DNA from 4 places in the Streptomyces prunicolor genome. Region 3 is predicted to be linked to each of the others. Evidence: riboswitches for the same ligand, from Rfam matches in the RefSeq annotation. Region 3 holds a riboswitch; each other region holds the start of a gene.

The links. Region 3 has a riboswitch for cobalamin ahead of metE (5-methyltetrahydropteroyltriglutamate--homocysteine S-methyltransferase). Riboswitches for the same ligand answer to the same signal wherever they lie in the genome.
Region 1: another riboswitch for cobalamin. It lies ahead of OG588_RS11055 (cobalamin biosynthesis protein); the one in region 3 lies ahead of metE (5-methyltetrahydropteroyltriglutamate--homocysteine S-methyltransferase).
Region 2: another riboswitch for cobalamin. It lies ahead of OG588_RS33295 (ribonucleoside-diphosphate reductase subunit alpha); the one in region 3 lies ahead of metE (5-methyltetrahydropteroyltriglutamate--homocysteine S-methyltransferase).
Region 4: another riboswitch for cobalamin. It lies ahead of OG588_RS48485 (ABC transporter substrate-binding protein); the one in region 3 lies ahead of metE (5-methyltetrahydropteroyltriglutamate--homocysteine S-methyltransferase).

What each region holds. Positions count from the first base shown of each region.
Region 1 covers NZ_CP108676.1:2,463,779-2,467,982, reverse strand. Annotated here, with positions in the region: gene OG588_RS11060 (cobyric acid synthase) at 1-1,406, opposite strand, end outside; gene OG588_RS11055 (cobalamin biosynthesis protein) at 1,403-2,344, opposite strand; cobalamin riboswitch at 2,444-2,586, opposite strand; gene OG588_RS11050 (hypothetical protein) at 2,733-2,954, opposite strand; gene OG588_RS11045 (inorganic phosphate transporter) at 2,988-4,204, opposite strand, start outside.
Region 2 covers NZ_CP108676.1:7,207,147-7,211,350, forward strand. Annotated here, with positions in the region: gene OG588_RS33295 (ribonucleoside-diphosphate reductase subunit alpha) at 1-1,573, opposite strand, end outside; cobalamin riboswitch at 1,697-1,851, opposite strand; gene OG588_RS33300 (GNAT family N-acetyltransferase) at 1,874-2,380, opposite strand; gene mctP (monocarboxylate uptake permease MctP) at 2,502-4,112, opposite strand; gene OG588_RS33310 (DUF3311 domain-containing protein) at 4,109-4,204, opposite strand, start outside.
Region 3 covers NZ_CP108676.1:8,698,802-8,703,005, reverse strand. Annotated here, with positions in the region: gene scpA (methylmalonyl-CoA mutase) at 1-909, shown strand, start outside; gene meaB (methylmalonyl Co-A mutase-associated GTPase MeaB) at 906-1,898, shown strand; cobalamin riboswitch at 1,971-2,194, shown strand; gene metE (5-methyltetrahydropteroyltriglutamate--homocysteine S-methyltransferase) at 2,332-4,204, shown strand, end outside.
Region 4 covers NZ_CP108676.1:10,716,037-10,720,240, reverse strand. Annotated here, with positions in the region: gene OG588_RS48490 (FecCD family ABC transporter permease) at 1-395, opposite strand, end outside; gene OG588_RS48485 (ABC transporter substrate-binding protein) at 392-1,453, opposite strand; cobalamin riboswitch at 1,507-1,720, opposite strand; gene OG588_RS48480 (M20/M25/M40 family metallo-hydrolase) at 1,841-2,746, shown strand; gene OG588_RS48475 (ABC transporter ATP-binding protein) at 2,762-3,445, opposite strand; gene OG588_RS48470 (ABC transporter permease subunit) at 3,460-4,204, opposite strand, start outside.

The DNA of each region.
Region 1 (4,204 bases), 6.2 Mb from region 3:
AGCCGGTCGAGCTGCTCCTCGCGCAGCGCGGCGAACGAGGTGTCGGGCGCCGGTACGAACCGGCGGCCCGCGGCGGTCGCCACCTCGCGCAGAAACGCCCGCCGGAACCCGTCCGACTCCAGCGAGCCGTGCCAGTGGGTACCCCAGGTCTGACCGACCCGGCAGCCGTCCAAGAAGGGTTCCCCGCCGGTGAGTTGGGCCACCCCATGATGGATCTCGTACCCCTCGACCGGTTCGCCGAGGGCTTCGCCGACGGGCCGAGTGAGGGTCTTCTCGCGAGAGAACCGCACACGCAGCGGCAGCACCCCAAGTCCCTCCACCGCCCCCTGTCGGCTCTCGACCTCGTCCTCGATGTGTTCGCCGAGGATCTGAAAGCCGCCGCAGATACCGAGAGTTGGCCGTTGTTCGGCTGCCCTGCGCACGAGGGCGTCCGCAAGTCCCCGCTCCCGCAGCCACTCCAGCGCCTTCACCGTCCCCCGGGTCCCGGGGATGACGACGAGATCGGCGTCGGACAGCTCCTCCGGCCGGTCCACGAACCGCACCACGACGCCCGGTTCGGCGGCCAGCGCGTCCACGTCGGTGAAGTTGGACATGAGGGGGATCGCGCAGACGGCGACACGCAGCACGTCCTCGCCGACCGGCGGCGCGGTGTTCGACTCCCGCACGGTGCCGCGCAGCGAGATCCGCAGCCCGTCCTCCTCGTCGATCCCGAGCCCGTGCCGGAACGGCAGCACGCCGTACGTCCGCCGCCCGGTGAGGCCGAGCAGCATCTCCAACCCCGGTTCCAGCAACGACACATCGCCCCGGAATTTGTTGACGAGGAACCCGGCGACGAACGCCTGGTCCTCGGGGCTGAGCAGCGCGACGGTCCCGAAGAAGGAGGCGAAGACGCCCCCGCGGTCGATGTCGCCGACCACGAGCACGGGCAGTCGGGCATTGCGTGCGATGCCCATGTTCACGATGTCGGTCCGCCGCAGATTGATCTCCGCGGGCGAACCGGCCCCCTCACAGATCACCGCGTCATACGTGCCCCGCAACTCGGCGAGACAGTCCAACACCGTGCCGAGCAGCGCCTCTTGGCGCCCGCCGTGATAGCCGCGCGCACTCATCTCGCCAACTGGCTTGCCCATGAGGACCACTTGGCTGGTGCGGTCGCTGCCCGGCTTCAGCAGCACGGGGTTCATCAGTGCGGTCGGCTCGATCCGGCACGCCTGCGCCTGCATGGCCTGCGCCCGCCCGATCTCCGCCCCCTCGCGCGTCACGAACGAGTTCAGGGACATGTTCTGCGCCTTGAACGGCGCGACCTTCACACCCTGCCGCACCAGCCACCGGCAGATCCCGGCGGTGACGACACTCTTCCCGGCGTCCGAGGTGGTGCCGGCCACCAACAGCCCGCCGCCGCTCATGACTTGCGTCCCTTCACGAGGAGCCGCCCGGCGACACTGACCCCGAGCGCGAGCAGACCGACGCGCCGGGACAGCCGTACGGCACGCGCGATGTCCGATACCGCGACGGCGCGTCCGTCGCCGTTGAGCACGGGCCGGTGCTCGACCCGGCCGCCGTAGGAGAGCGTCCCGCCGAGGCGTACGCCTAGGGCGCCAGCGAAGGAGGCCTCCACGGGGCCGGCGTTGGGGCTCGGGTGTTTGCGGGCGTCGGTGCGCCAGGCGCGTACCGCTCCGCGCGGGTCGCCGCCCGCTACGGTCGCGAGGGCGGCGGTGAGGCGGGCGCCCGGCCAGCCGGCGACGTCGTCGAGGCGGGCCGAAGCCCAGCCGTAGCGGCGGTACTTGGCCGACTTGTGGCCGACCATCGCGTCCAGCGTGTTCACCGCCCGGAAGCCGAGCAGGCCCGGGACGCCCGCGACGCCGCCCCAGACCAGGGCGCCGACTATCGCGTCGGAGGTGTTCTCGGCGACGGACTCGACGACGGCCCGGGCGATCCCGTCGGCGTCGAGGGACTGCGGGTCCCGCCCGCAGAGGTGGGGGAGCCGGGACCGCGCACCGTCGATGTCACCGGCCTCCAGCGCGCGCCCGATGACCCCGGCCTCGCGCGCGAGGGAGGTCCCGCCGAGGACGGCCCAGGTGGCGGCGGCGGTGAGGGCGGCAGAGGCCGTACGGGAAGGCCGTAGGGCCGAAGCGGCCGCGGCGGCGAGGGTGATGGTGCCACCCACGCACACGGCGGTGTGCAGGGCGCCCCAGCCTCGGTGGTCGCGCCACAGCACCTGTTCCACGGCACCGGCGGCACGGCCGAAGGCGGCGACCGGATGCCCGCGGCGGGGATCGCCGAGCAGGTGGTCGCCGAGGAGGCCGGCGGCGGCGCCGTACGCGTAGACGCGATCGGCACGCATCGGCTCAGCCGATCGCTGGGGCGGGCACTGCGCTGGTACGGGACCTCGAACGGCAGCCGAGCATGGCGATATGTCCTCACTCAGGGTGTCCACGCCCTGGTTCGACGAGACCGGCGGTGAGAGTTCCTGGCTCCCGGGGGTGTCTACCCCGGTGACAGTGGCGGGACCGCGCCGGATTCGCACCGGCTTCCTCTCCTGCCGCCGTACATGGCTCCGGCAGTCCACCATGCTGTTGGAAGGGCCGTCAACTTGCTGTTGACCTGCGGGGACGGAGTGTGCTGATGCCCACATGCGAGGGGCCGTTCACATGGGCTGAGGGGTCACACGGACGTGGGGTGCGGGACGGTGATCCGTCCCGCACCCCACGGTGGGTCCAACTGGCGGCCGGTCAGGCCACGATGAGATAGATCCCGTACGCCACCGCCGCCGCGCAGGCCGCGAAGCAGGCGTACGCGCCGGTCAGGGCGAGGGGCGCGGAGTCGCCCTGGGCGGTGGCGCGTTCGCGGCGGGAGAGGCCGACGATGCCGAGGGTGAAGACGGCCACCAGGGCGACGGTGGCGCCGAGGCTGACGCCGAAGACGGAGCCGAGGGCTGCCCAGTCGATGTGCATGCTGATTCGTTCCTTCGTGTCCGGGGCGCGGGCTCAGACGGCGGCGGCCGGCGGTGTCGCCGGGTCGGACTTCACGACCGGGGCCGGGTTCACGGGCGGCGAGAGGATCGTCGCCGTGAGGCCTTCGGAGAGGGCGACCGACGGGGGCGGCGGGGTCACGGCGGCGATCGCGGTGGTGATCACGCCGGCCGGTTCGTCGATCTCGTTGACGTTCGAGGCGTCGACGACCTGGCGGCGGGAGAGCAGCCAGATGCCGGCGCTGGACGCGACCAGGAAGACGGCCACCAGCGCGGTGCCCCAGTCGCCGAGGTCGGTCACGGACTCGGCGAGCGCGCCGACCAGCGCGGCGGCCGGCAGCGTCAGGCCCCAGGCGACGAACATCCGGGTGGCGGTCGACCAGCGGACGACCCCGCCCTTGCGGCCGAGGCCCGCGCCCATCACCGAGCCGGAGACGGCGTGCGTGGTGGAGAGCGAGAAGCCGATGTGCGAGGAGGCCAGGATGACCGCGGCGGCGCTGGTCTGGGCGGCGAAGCCCTGTTGCGGCCGGAGGTCGGTCAGGCCCTTGCCCATCGTGCGGATGATGCGCCAGCCGCCGATGTACGTGCCCATCGCGATGGCCAGGCCCGCGGAGAGGATGACCCAGGTGGGCGGGTCGGAGTCAGGGGCGATGGAGCCGCCGGCGATCAGGGCGAGGGTGATGATGCCCATCGTCTTCTGCGCGTCGTTCGTGCCGTGGGCCAGCGAGACCAGCCCGGCGGAGGCGATCTGGCCGACGCGGAAACCCTTGTCGGCGGCCTTGCCCTCGGCGTTGCGGCTCAGGGCGTACGAGAAGCGGGTGGCGAGCATCGCCGCGAGGCCGGCGACGATCGGGGCGGCGATCGCCGGGAGCAGGACCTTGGTGACGAGGACGTCGCCGTGGACCGCGCCGGTACCGGCCGAGGCGATGGTGGCGCCGATCAGACCGCCCATCAGGGCGTGCGAGGAACTGGAGGGCAGGCCGACGAGCCAGGTCACCAGGTTCCAGAGGATCGCGCCGACGAGGGCGGCGAAAATGACCTCGGGACGGATGCCGCTCTCATCGACCAGACCCTTGGAGATCGTGTTGGCGACCTCCACGGAGAGAAAAGCGCCCACCAGGTTGAGGGTGGCCGACATGGCCACCGCGACCTTGGGCTTGAGTGCGCCGGTCGAGATGGTGGTGGCCATCGCGTTGGCGGTGTCGTGGAAACCGTTCGTAAAATCGAACGCGA
Region 2 (4,204 bases), 1.5 Mb from region 3:
TGGAACGGCCCGCCTGCTCGGTCGGGTAGAAGTTGATGTCGACCACGCGGTCCAGGAAGGTGACGGCCGTGCGGACCGTCTCGTCCAGCCGCTCCCAGTCGATGTCTCCGTTCGCCTGGTCGACGAACGCGCCCAGGTTCACGGAACCCAGGTTGCAGACCGCGGTCTCGCCGTCGTCCGTGACCTCCAGGATCTCCGTGCAGAGGTTCGAGGAGTGGACGGTGTGGCCCGGCTCGGCCGTCTGGTTGGCGGTGCGGTTGGCCGCGTCCTTGAAGGTCATCCAGCCGTTGCCGGTCTGCGCGAGGGTGCGCATCATGCGGCCGTAGAGGTCGCGGGCCGGGATGGTCTTCCTGGCCAGCCCCTGCGCCTCGGCCTTGCGGTACGCGGCGTCGAACTCGTCGCCCCACAGGTCGACCAGCTCGGGCACGTCGGCGGGGGAGAAGAGCGACCAGTCGCCGTTCTCGTTCACCCGGCGCATGAACTCGTCCGGGATCCAGTGCGCCAGGTTCAGGTTGTGCGTACGGCGGGCGTCCTCACCGGTGTTGTCCCGCAGCTCCAGGAACTCCTCGATGTCGGAGTGCCAGGTCTCCAGGTACACCGCGGCCGCGCCCTTGCGCCGGCCGCCCTGGTTCACCGCGGCGACCGAGGCGTCCAGCGTCTTCAGGAACGGGACGATGCCGTTCGAGTGGCCGTTCGTGCCGCGGATCAGTGAACCCCGGCTGCGGATACGGGAGTACGACAGTCCGATGCCGCCTGCGTGCTTCGAGAGGCGGGCGACCTGGTGGTAGCGGTCGTAGATGGAGTCCAGCTCGTCCAGCGGGGAGTCGAGGAGGTAGCAGGACGACATCTGGGGGTGCCGGGTGCCGGAGTTGAAGAGCGTGGGGGAGGAGGGGAGGTAGTCGAGGCGGCTCATCAGGCGGTAGAGCGCGGCTACTTCGTCCAGGGCGCGGGTGCTGTCGTCCTCCGCGAGACCGGCGGCCACACGCAGCATGAAGTGCTGGGGCGTCTCGATGACCTTGCGGGTGATCGGGTGGCGGAGCAGGTAACGGCTGTACAGGGTGCGCAGCCCGAAGTAGCCGAAGCGGTCGTCGGCCTCCGTGTCGATCAGCGCGTCCAGGCGGGCCGCGTGCAGCGTCGCGAACTCGGCGGTGCGGTCCGCGATGAGGCCCTCGCGGTGGCCCACGGCGACGGACTCGGTGAACGTCGTGACGCCCTGGGAGGCGGCCTCGGCGGCGATGCTGATCGTCAGCAGCCGGGCGGCGAGGCGGGAGTAGACGGGGTCCTCGGAGATGAGGCCGGCGGCCGCCTCCGTGGCCAGTTCGCGCAGTTCCGCCACGTCCGCGTGCGCGGACCGGCCGCGCAACGTGGCGGCGGCGACCCGGCCGGGGTCGGCGTCGGGGAGATCGGCGGTCAGCTCGGTCAGGGTCCGCAGGATCGCGGTACCGGGGCCGTCGGCTCCGGGAACGGTCGCTCCGGGAACGGCCGTACCAGGAACGTCGGTTCCGGTCGCGGTCGCTACGGTCGCCTCGTTCACCTGGGTCGCTGATGCCGGCTCTGCTGGCGCGATGGTCACGGTGGGGCTCTCCCTCGCTCGGCACGGGGCCTCGCCGAGGGCAGGCGGCAGTACACGAGCGCACGGGGCGTCGCGTCCACCGGCCCACTCCACGAGGCCCGGACGTCATGCGCCTGGCCGGGTGGCCGGACGCGAGCTGTCGGCAGGTCCTCGGACTGGCCATGCGTGCATATGCACGTAAGTACACCGTTGCGGGACAGTTCCGGATTCGCACCGGATTCCCCTGCGGCGACAGCGAGCATGAGCATACATCTTGTGCCGGGCTGTCGTAGCAACCCCAGATGTTGTGTCGCGGCGGTTTCAGAGCGTCAGTTGATAGGTGAGCAGAGTGAGATCGTCCAGGTGTGGCACGGGATTCCAGTCCCGGTCGGGTGTGCGGACGAAACCCAGGCGTTCGTAGATGCGGTGGGCCGCGTGCATCGAGCTCTGGGTCGACAGGACCACGGCCGTGCAGCCTTCGGTGGCTCGGGCGCGGTCGAGGCAGGCGCGGACCAGGGCCTCGCCGGCGCCTCGGCCTCGGGCGGTGCGGGTGATTGCCAGTGCGCGGATTTCTGCTTCGCCGGGGCGGGCGATGTCGGCGACGGGGCCGGGGCCTTGGACGAAGGTGACTCCGCCGAGGAGGTGGTCACCCTCTACGGCGACGAGGACCTCGGCGGCTGCGGCTCGGCCTGCTACGTCCTTCAGCACGGGGAGGTACGGGTCGGTCTCGCCGTAGTCGAGGAGGCCGTCGTCGAGGTAGGCGTGGGCTGTGAGGGTGCCGAGGTCTTCGTATTCGGTGGGGATTGCTCGGCGGATGAGGATGTCCATGTAGGTGAGTGTGTACGAACAGCGGGCCGCCGAGGGGGGTGCTCTCGGTGGCCCGCTGCGGGTTCGTCGTGGCTGGTCGCGCAGTTCCCCGCGCCCCTTAGGTGGGGATGCTCACCCGGCGCTAATGGGTTGCCCCTGCTGTTGCCGGAGGTAGTTCCACCTCTACGCCCGGGTCGCCTGCGTCTGCCGTGTAGTCCCCCGGAGCTGTCTCGTCCACGCCCTCCGGGGCCTTGAACGCCTTCAACGCGAACGTGAGGACCACGGTCACCACGACGTTCAGGACGAACGCCGTCAGGCCGATGTAGCCGATCTCGCCGATGCCGGGGATCTCCTTGGACGAGCCGCCGAAGTGGTCCTGGGTCGGGGAGGCGACCCCGTACGCCGCGAGGGTGCCGTAGATCATGCCGACCGCCCAGCCGGTGAGGAGGGCCCAGCGGTGGGGCCAGCGGGTGAAGAGGCCGCCTACCAGGGACGGGAAGGTCTGGAGGATCCAGATGCCGCCCAGGAGCTGGAAGTTGATGGCTACCGTCTTGTCCATCGTCAGGACGAAGGCCAGGGCGCCGACCTTCACCAGGAGCGAGACGATCTTGGAGACCTTGGTCTCCTGGGCCGGGGTCGCGTCCGGCTTGATGAAGTCCTTGTAGATGTTGCGGGTGAAGAGGTTCGCCGCCGCGATGGACATGATCGCCGCGGGGACCAGGGCGCCGATGCCGATCGCGGCGAAGGCCACGCCCGCGAACCAGTCAGGGAACATGTTCTCGAAGAGCTGTGGGATCGCCAACTGGCCGTTGGTTACCTTGACTCCGGCCGCGATCGCCATGAAGCCGAGCAGTGCGAGCAGGCCCAGCATCAGTGAATACAGGGGCAGGATCGTGGTGTTGCGGCGGATCACGTTGCGGCTCTTCGAGGAGAGCGTGGCCGTGATCGAGTGGGGGTACATGAACAGGGCCAGTGCCGAGCCCAACGCCAGTGTGGCGTACGTCCATTGGCCCGCCGGGGCCGGTACGAGTCCGCCCGCTCCCGCCGCCTTGAACTTGGCGCCCGCCGCGCTGAAGATGTCGTCGAAGCCGCCGAGCTTGATCGGGATGTAGATGATCGCCACCGTGATGACGATGTAGATCAGGCCGTCCTTCACGAACGCGATCAGCGCGGGGGCGCGGAGGCCGGAGGAGTAGGTGTATGCCGCCAGCACCGCGAACGCGATCAGCAGCGGCAGGTCCTTCACGAACCAGTTGGAACTCGCGCTGCCGCCCACCCCCATGACGTCCAACACGGCCTGGATGCCGACCAGTTGGAGCGCGATGTACGGCATCGTCGCGAGGATGCCGGTGACCGCCACCGCCAGGGACAGGCCCTTCGAGCCGAAGCGGCCGCGCACGAAGTCGGACGTCGTCACGTATCCGTGCTTGTGCGACACCGACCAGAGGCGGGGCAGGAACGTGAAGATGAGGGGGTACACGAGGATCGTGTAGGGCACCGCGAAGAAGCCGGCCGCGCCCGCCGCGTAGACCGCCGCCGGGACCGCGACGAACGTATACGCCGTGTAGAGGTCGCCGCCGAGCAGGAACCAGGTGACCCAGGTGCCGAACGACCGTCCGCCCAGGCCCCATTCGTCGAGGCTCTGCTCGTTGTCGGCCCGGCGCCAGCGGGCGGCCAGGAAGCCCAGGACCGTGACGGCCAGGAAGAAGAAGATGAAGACGCCGAGGGCGACGCCGTTCACGCCGTCGTTCACCGGTTACCTCCATGGCGGGCCCGCTGGTCGCGCTGCCACAGTTTGTAGGCGGTCATCGTCAGCGCCGTCGAGATCAGCACCCACAGCATCTG
Region 3 (4,204 bases):
ATCGAGGAGGTCGAGGCGGCGGGCGGCATGGCCAAGGCCATCGACGCGGGCATCCCCAAGCTGCGCATCGAGGAGGCCGCGGCCCGCACCCAGGCCCGCATCGACTCCGGCCGCCAGCCGGTCATCGGCGTCAACAAGTACCGCGTGGAGACCGACGAGCAGATCGACGTACTCAAGGTCGACAACTCCTCCGTACGCACCCAACAGATCGAGAAACTAAGGCGGTTGCGCGCGGAGCGCGACGAACAGGCCACCCAGGACGCGCTGCACGCGCTGACCCGCGCGGCCGGCGAAGGCACCGGAAACCTCCTGGAGCTGGCGGTGAACGCGGCCCGCGCGAAGGCGACGGTCGGCGAGATCTCCGACGCGCTGGAGAAGGTCTACGGGCGGCACGCGAGCCAGATCCGTACGATCACCGGTGTGTACCGCACCGAAGCCGGCGACTCCCCGTCCGTAGAACGCACCCGCACTCTCGTGGCCGACTTCGAGGAGTCCGAGGGCCGCCGCCCCCGCATCCTGGTCGCCAAGATGGGCCAGGACGGCCACGACCGCGGCCAGAAGGTGATCGCCACCGCCTTCGCGGACCTCGGCTTCGACGTCGACGTCGGCCCGCTGTTCCAGACCCCCGGCGAAGTGGCCCGCCAGGCCGTAGAGGCGGACGTACACATCGTCGGAGTGTCGTCCCTCGCCGCCGGACACCTCACCCTCGTACCGGCGTTGAAGGAGTCCCTCGCAGAGGAGGGCCGCGAGGACATCATGATCGTGGTCGGCGGAGTCATCCCACCCCAGGACGTCCCCACCCTCCTGGAGATGGGCGCGGCGGCCGTGTTCCCGCCCGGGACGGTGATCCCGGACGCGGCCTACGACCTCGTAGAACGCCTGGCCGCCGACCTCGGGCACACCCCGTGATCGAGGTCGACACCTATGTGAAGGGCGTACTCGACGGCAAGCGGGCCCTGGTGGCCCGCGCCATCACCCTCGTCGAGTCGACCAAGCCCCAACACCGCTTCATGGCCCAGGAGTTGCTGACCGCGCTCCTCCCGCACAGCGGCCAGGCCCGCCGGATCGGCATCAGCGGCGTACCGGGTGTCGGCAAGTCGACGTTCATCGACGCGTTCGGCACGCTGCTGACTTCACAAGGCTTCCGGGTCGCGGTCCTCGCCGTAGACCCGTCGTCGACCCGCACGGGCGGCTCCATCCTCGGCGACAAGACCCGCATGGAACGCCTGGCCGTGGACCCGGCGGCCTTCGTCCGCCCCTCGCCCACCGCCGGCACGCTCGGCGGCGTGGCGAAGGCGACCCGCGAGTCGATCGTGGTGATGGAGGCAGCGGGCTACGACGTCGTCCTGGTCGAGACGGTAGGCGTAGGCCAGTCGGAAACGGCGGTCGCGAACATGGTCGACTCCTTCCTGCTGCTGACCCTGGCCCGCACCGGCGACCAGCTACAGGGCATCAAGAAGGGCGTCCTGGAACTGGCCGATGTCATCGCCGTCAACAAGGCGGACGGCCCGCATGAGCGCGACGCGAAGAGCGCGGCACGGGAGTTGGCGGGCGCGCTACGCCTGATGCATCCGGCCGACGCGGCCTGGACCCCGCCGGTTCTGAGCTGTAGCGCCCGCGAGGGAACAGGCCTGGACACGGTCTGGGAACGCCTGGAACAACACCGCTCCCTGCTGGACTCCACGGGCCGCCTGGCCGCGAAGCGCAGCGAGCAACAGGTGGACTGGACGTGGACGATGGTCCGAGACGAACTGCTGGGCCGCCTGCACTCAGATCCGACGGTACGTGCGCTGACTCCGGACCTAGAACGCCAGGTACGAGAGGGCGAGTTGACAGCAACACTGGCGGCTGAGCAAATCCTGCAAGCCTTCCAGTCCCGGGGACCCCAACCCACCTAGGGGCGCGGGGAACTGCGCGACCAGCCCCCACCGAGCCGCAGACAAAAATCGACGCATCCACCCCAAACCCTTTAGGCTGGCGGCGCAGCTGGTTCGCCCCGTCACCCAGACGGACGCGTCGCAAGAGGGAACCCGGTGAAACTCCGGGACTGCCCCGCAGCGGTAAGCAGGAACGACCGCCGTCATACGCACTGGGCCCACACAGGACCTGGGAAGCGACGGCCAGTAGGTGACCTCCGGTCAAACGGAGGCCGTGCCCGCAAGTCCGAAGACCTGCCAACTGCCCGCACGCGAAGCATTCACGCGCGGAATCCCGGTGACCTCGTGGGCGGGTCGGCGTACATACGGGCGGTCACCATCCCCCGGTCTACGAACCTTCGCGCTCACGTCCCGACACCGGGATCCAGGGAGATATCTCGCGAAGGAGATTTCCGTGACACCGAAGTCCGCAGCCGCGGCAGCACGGGCAACCGTCTACGGCTACCCCCGCCAGGGCAAGGCCCGTGAACTGAAGAAGGCCATCGAGGGCTACTGGAAGGGCCGCGTCGACGCCGACGCCCTCCGCACCACCGCCACCGAACTGCGCCGCACGAACTGGCAGCAACTGACGGACGCCGGTATCCACGAGGTTCCGACCGGCGACTTCTCGTACTACGACCACGTCCTGGACACCAGCGTGATGGTCGGCGCGATCCCCGAACGCCACCGCACCGCCGTCGAACTCGACGCACTGGACGGCTACTTCGCGATGGCACGCGGCACGCAGGACGTGGCGCCGCTGGAGATGACGAAGTGGTTCGACACCAACTACCACTACCTCGTGCCCGAGTTGGGCCCGGACACCGTCTTCACCACTGACTCCACCAAGCAGGTGGCGGAGTTGAAGGAGGCCCTCGCCCTGGGCCTGACAGCCCGCCCGGTGCTCGTCGGCCCGGTCACCTACCTCCTGCTCGCCAAGCCAGCCCCCGGCGTGTCCGCGGACTTCGACCCGCTGACCCTGCTGGACCGGCTGCTGCCCGTGTACGCCGAGGTCCTCGCCGATCTACGGGCAGCGGGCGCGGAGTGGGTCCAGCTGGACGAACCCGCCCTGGCCCAGGACCGCACCCCGGCCGAACTGAACGCCACCACCCGCACCTACCGGGACCTCGGCGCCCTCACCGACCGGCCGAAGCTCCTGGTCGCCTCCTACTTCGACCGCCTCGGCGAGGCGCTCCCGGTCCTCGCCAAGGCACCCGTGGAGGGCCTCGCGCTCGACTTCACCGAGTCCGCCGCCGCCAACCTGGACGACCTCGCCGCAGTGGGCGGACTGCCCGGCAAGCGGCTGATCGCAGGCGTGGTGAACGGCCGTAACGTCTGGGTCAACGACCTCACCAAGTCCCTTGCCACGCTGGGTACGTTGCTCGGTCTGGCCGACCGGGTCGACGTGGCCGCCTCCTGCTCGCTGCTCCATGTGCCACTCGACGCCGCCGCCGAGCGGGACATCGAGCCGCAGATCCTGCGCTGGCTCGCGTTCGCGCGGCAGAAGACGGCCGAGATCGTCACCCTCGCCAAGGGCCTGGCCCAGGGCACCGACACGATCGCCGCCGAACTCGCCGCCAACCGCGCCGACTTGGCCTCCCGAGCGGGTTCTGCGCTCACCCGCGACCCCGCCGTACGGGCCAGGGCCGCCGCGGTCACGGACGCCGACGCCCGCCGCTCCCAGCCGTACGAAGAGCGGACGGCGGCGCAGCGCGCGCACCTCGGGCTGCCGCCGCTACCGACGACCACGATCGGCTCGTTCCCGCAGACCGCCGAACTGCGCACCGCGCGGGCCGACTTGAGGGCGCGGCGGATCGACACGGCCGGTTACGAGGAGCGGATCAAGGCGGAGATCGGCGAGGTCATCTCCTTCCAGGAGAAGACCGGCCTGGACGTCCTCGTGCACGGCGAGCCCGAACGCAACGACATGGTCCAGTACTTCGCCGAGCAACTGACGGGCTACCTCGCCACGCAGCACGGCTGGGTCCAGTCCTACGGCACCCGTTACGTCCGCCCGCCGATCCTGGCCGGGGACCTCTCCCGCCCGGAACCGATGACGGTCCGCTGGACGACGTACGCGCAATCGCTCACCTCGCGCCCGGTCAAGGGCATGCTCACCGGACCGGTCACCATGCTCGCCTGGTCCTTCGTCCGCGACGACCAGCCGCTCGGCGACACCGCACGACAGGTCGCCCTCGCCCTGCGCGACGAGGTCAACGACCTTGAGGCGGCCGGGACTTCGGTCATCCAGGTCGATGAGCCCGCCCTGCGCGAGACCCTCCCGCTGC
Region 4 (4,204 bases), 2.0 Mb from region 3:
AGGGCGCCGACGAAGGCACCCGCCGACAGCGACACGGCCCCGCCTCCCACGCCGAGGACCACGACCGCCACCGCGCCCGTGGACGCCCCGGAGGAGACGCCGAGCACGAACGGATCCGCCAGCGGATTGCGCAGCAGCGACTGCATGACCGCGCCGCACAGCGCGAGCCCGGCGCCGCAGACGGCGGCGAGCAGCGTGCGGGGCATGCGCAGGTCCCAGACGATGCCGTCCCGCAGCGGGGCGAGCGTGCTGTCCCCGCCGCCGAGGTGGGACGCGACCGACGCCCATACGTCGGCCGTGGAGATGTCGGCGGGTCCGATGGTCACCGCGACGGCCACGGAAACCAGCAACGCGACCAGTCCGCCGCCCGTCAACAGCAGGGTGCGGACGGTCACTTGGCGAGTCCGAAGTCGCGCAGGCCGGCGGCGACCTGCTCGATCCCTTCGACGATGCGGATGGAGGGGTTCATCGCCTGGCCGCTGAGCAGGATGTACCGCTTCTTCTTGACGGCGGTGAGGTTGCGGGTGGCCGCGTTGGTCTCCAGGAAGCGGATTTTCGCCTTGGCGGTCTCGGCGGTCTGCGACTTGCGGGTCAGGTCGCCGAGGACGATGACGTCGGGGTCGCGGTCGGCGACGGTCTCCCAGTTGATCTGGGGCCACTCGTCGTGGGTGTCGGAGAAGGCGTTCTTCGCGCCGACGGCACGGGTGATGGCGCCGGGGGCGCCGCAGCAGCCGGCCAGGTAGGGCGATTGGGCGTTGGCGAACCAGTACATGAGGGAGGTGTCGGAGGCGTCGAGCCCGGTGGTGGCCTTGGTCACCCGGGCCTTCAGCCGGGCCACGAGCCTGTCGCCGCGCTCCTTGACGCCCATCGCCCGGGACAGGTCGCGTATCTCGCCGTAGACGGTGTCGAGCGTGAGCGGTGTGCTGCGCGAGCCGTCGCCGCCGCTGTCGTTGTCCTTGCCCGCGCAGTCGGACGGCGAGACGTATGTCGGGACGCCCAGCTTCTCGAACTGTTCGCGGGTCGCGACACCGCCCTTGCCGAGCGTCGAGACGAAGGAGGCGGTGACGAAGTCGGGTTCGGCGTCGAGGACCTTCTCGAAGGAGGGGTTGTTGTCGGCGAGGCGCGGCACGGTCGCGTTCGCCTTCTCCAGCCCCTTGAGCACGGGGTCGGTCCAGGTCGCCGTACCGGCGATGCGGTCGGCGAGGCCGAGGGAGAGCAGGATCTCGGTGGTGCCCTGGTTGAGGGAGACGACCCGCTTCGGGGCCGACTTCAGCGTGACCTTCTGCCCGCAGTCGGTGAGGGTGAGCGGGAAGCCCGCGGCGGACTTCTCCGTCTCGCCGTCGGCACTGTCGCCGTCGGATCCGCCGCACGCGGTGAGCAGCAGGGCGGGCGCGATGAGGAGGGCCGCGGTACGGCGGCGCAGCGGGACGGGGGCGGTACGGAGCACGGGCATGCCTTGCCTGTCGGGGCTCGAACGCGGAGCCTGGCCTACGAACTCCCCCTCGCCGAGGGCGAGAAGGCGCCAGCAGGTCTTCGGACTCGGGTTCGTCCGGACGGGGCGCCTTCCCGGCGCGTCACACACCGGCTCCTTCGGCCGGCCCGTGTCGCCCCAGTGGCGTCTGCTGCCCCGCCCGTCCCCCTCACCGCTGCGCGTCAGTTCCGGATTTCCACCGGATTCCCTGGCCTCGGTTGTGGCACGACTGGCCCGCACAACCTATCAAGATCGACGGTCGGCTCCCGCTGCGGGGCGGCACGGAGGTGCCTGCGCTGTTGTGCCCGCTACACTCGTGGGCCTGAACTCACCTCGCGACAAAGGCCGTTGGGCAACGGGTGAACCGAAGTGACGGACGCAGGATTCAGCGCGGGCGACATAGACACCGGCGGCGCAGAGTTGGAAGGCTCCCGCTTCAAGCCGAGCATGATGGGCAGCGCCGTGTTCACCGGAAAGCTGCCGGCCGACACCGCCCTCGCGACGACCGATCCCGCGGGCACCACTGTCGAGGCCGCCCTCCGCGAGATCGGCACGATCGGCGACTACCCCGGACCGGACGTGGCGGCATACGCCGAGATCCACATCGAGCAGGGTCGCGACCTGGAGAACAAGGGGCTCACCATCGGCCTGGTGGACGCCACTTGGGCGGCACGCAAGTACCAGGTGGTGGTGCGCGGCGAGCAGTCGCACACCGGATCCACGATCATGGCGGACCGGCGCGACGCCCTGTTCGGTGCCTCGCTCCTCGTCGTGGCGGTACGTGAACTGGCCGAGCAGAGCACGGACTTGCCGCTGCACACCTCGGTGAGCGAGATGACCGTCGAGCCCAACTCCCCTGTCGTGGTGGCCCGCGAGGTGCGTATGCACGTCGACCTGCGCTCGCCCGACGAAGCCCTGCTCGACGCGGCGGCCAAGAAGCTGGCCGAGTCGATCCCGGGCATCGAGGAGCGCGCGTCGGTCTCCATCGAGCAGGTACAGACGCACGGTTGGGGCGTGGCGCCGTTCCCCGCGGCCGGTGTCGAACTCGCCGCCCGCGTCGCCGACGAGCTGGGGCTCAGCCACCAGACCATGATGACCATCGCCGGCCACGACTCGGTCAACATGAAGGACATCGCGCCGTCGATCATGCTGTTCGTGCCCAGCATCGAGGGAATCTCCCACAACGAGGGCGAGTTGACGGACGACCACGACATCAGCGCGGGCACCGATCTACTGACCGAGGTGGTCCACCGGCTCATGTCCGGCGCCCTCTGAACGGTATCGGGTTCATCAGTCCACACCCAGGTACTTGCCCTCCAACTCGGCGATGTTCGCGCGCAGTTCGTCCGTGGTGCCTTCGTCACTCACGCGACCGTTGACCAGCACATAGGCGCGGTCGGCGACGTCGAGTGCGAGCCGGGCGAACTGCTCGACCAGGATCACCGCCGTGCCCCGGTCGGCCGCTTGGCGTACGGCCGTCATGAGACGCTGGACGATCCGGGGGGCCAGCCCGAACGACAATTCGTCGATGAGCAGCAGCTTCGGTTCTCGCGCCAGCACGGAGGCGAGGCCGAGCATCTGCTGCTCACCGCCCGACAGGAGTCCCGCAGGCCGGTCGAGCAGCCGTTCCAGCTCGGGGAACAGTGACATCACGTCGTCGCTCCCGCGTGCCAGCCGCAAGTTCTCGCGGACGGTGAGGCCGAAGAAGATCGAACGGTCATCGGTCATCAGGCCCAAGCCCCGCCGGGCGCGGGCCGCGAGCGAGGATCTGTCCGGCGCACCGAGGAAGTCGAGGTCCCCGGAGAGCGGGCGCAACGCGCCGGCCAGGGTCAGCAGGGCCGTGGTCTTGCCCGCGCCGTTGCGGCCCAGCAGCGCGACGATCTCGCCCGAGGCGACGCTGAGATTGAGGTCACGAACGACTGTCACGTCGCCGTAGCCGGCATGGATGTTCCGGGTCTCCAGCACAAGGCTCATGTCGACACCGCCCTTCACGCCGTCTCGGTGACGTCACCGAGATACGCCGCCATGACGCTCGGGTCCGACAGCACGTCATCGGGTCGGCCTTGGGCGATCACTTTCCCGAAGTCGAGTGCCACGATGCGGTCGGACACGCGCCGCACCAAATGGACGTCGTGCTCTATCAACAGCACTCCCATCCCCCAGTTCTCGGCCAGCATCCTGACCACCTCGCCCACCTCTTCCCGTTCGTGCTGGTCCAGGCCCGAGCATGGTTCGTCGAGGAGGAGGACCGACGGCTCGCCCGCGATCGCACGAGCGAGCGCGACGAGTTTGCGGCGGCCGGTGCTCAGTTCCCCGGGCTTCGCGCCGAGCACGTCGTCGAGTCGGAGCGCCTGGATCGCGCGGAGCATGGCCGCGGTCGGCTTGTCCCTGCTGGGCCGTACGAGGTCGAGCAGGCCGGACCACCAACTGCCCGAGTCGGACGCGGTACGCAAGTTGTCCAGGACCGACAGGTCCTCGATCAGCTCCAGGCTCTGCCAGGAACGGGCGAGGCCGGCCCGCGCCCTCCCGTGCGCCGACACGGTGGCCAGCTCCTGCCCACCGAGGGCGACCGTGCCCCTGCTGGGTACGAACCCGGTGATGGCGTCGATCAAGGTGGTCTTCCCGGCGCCGTTGGCGCCCACGACGCCGACGACCTCACCCGGTTCGACGTGCAGGTCGACGCCGTCGACCGCGCGTACGGCGCCGAACGCCACCTCGATCGAGCCGACCGTC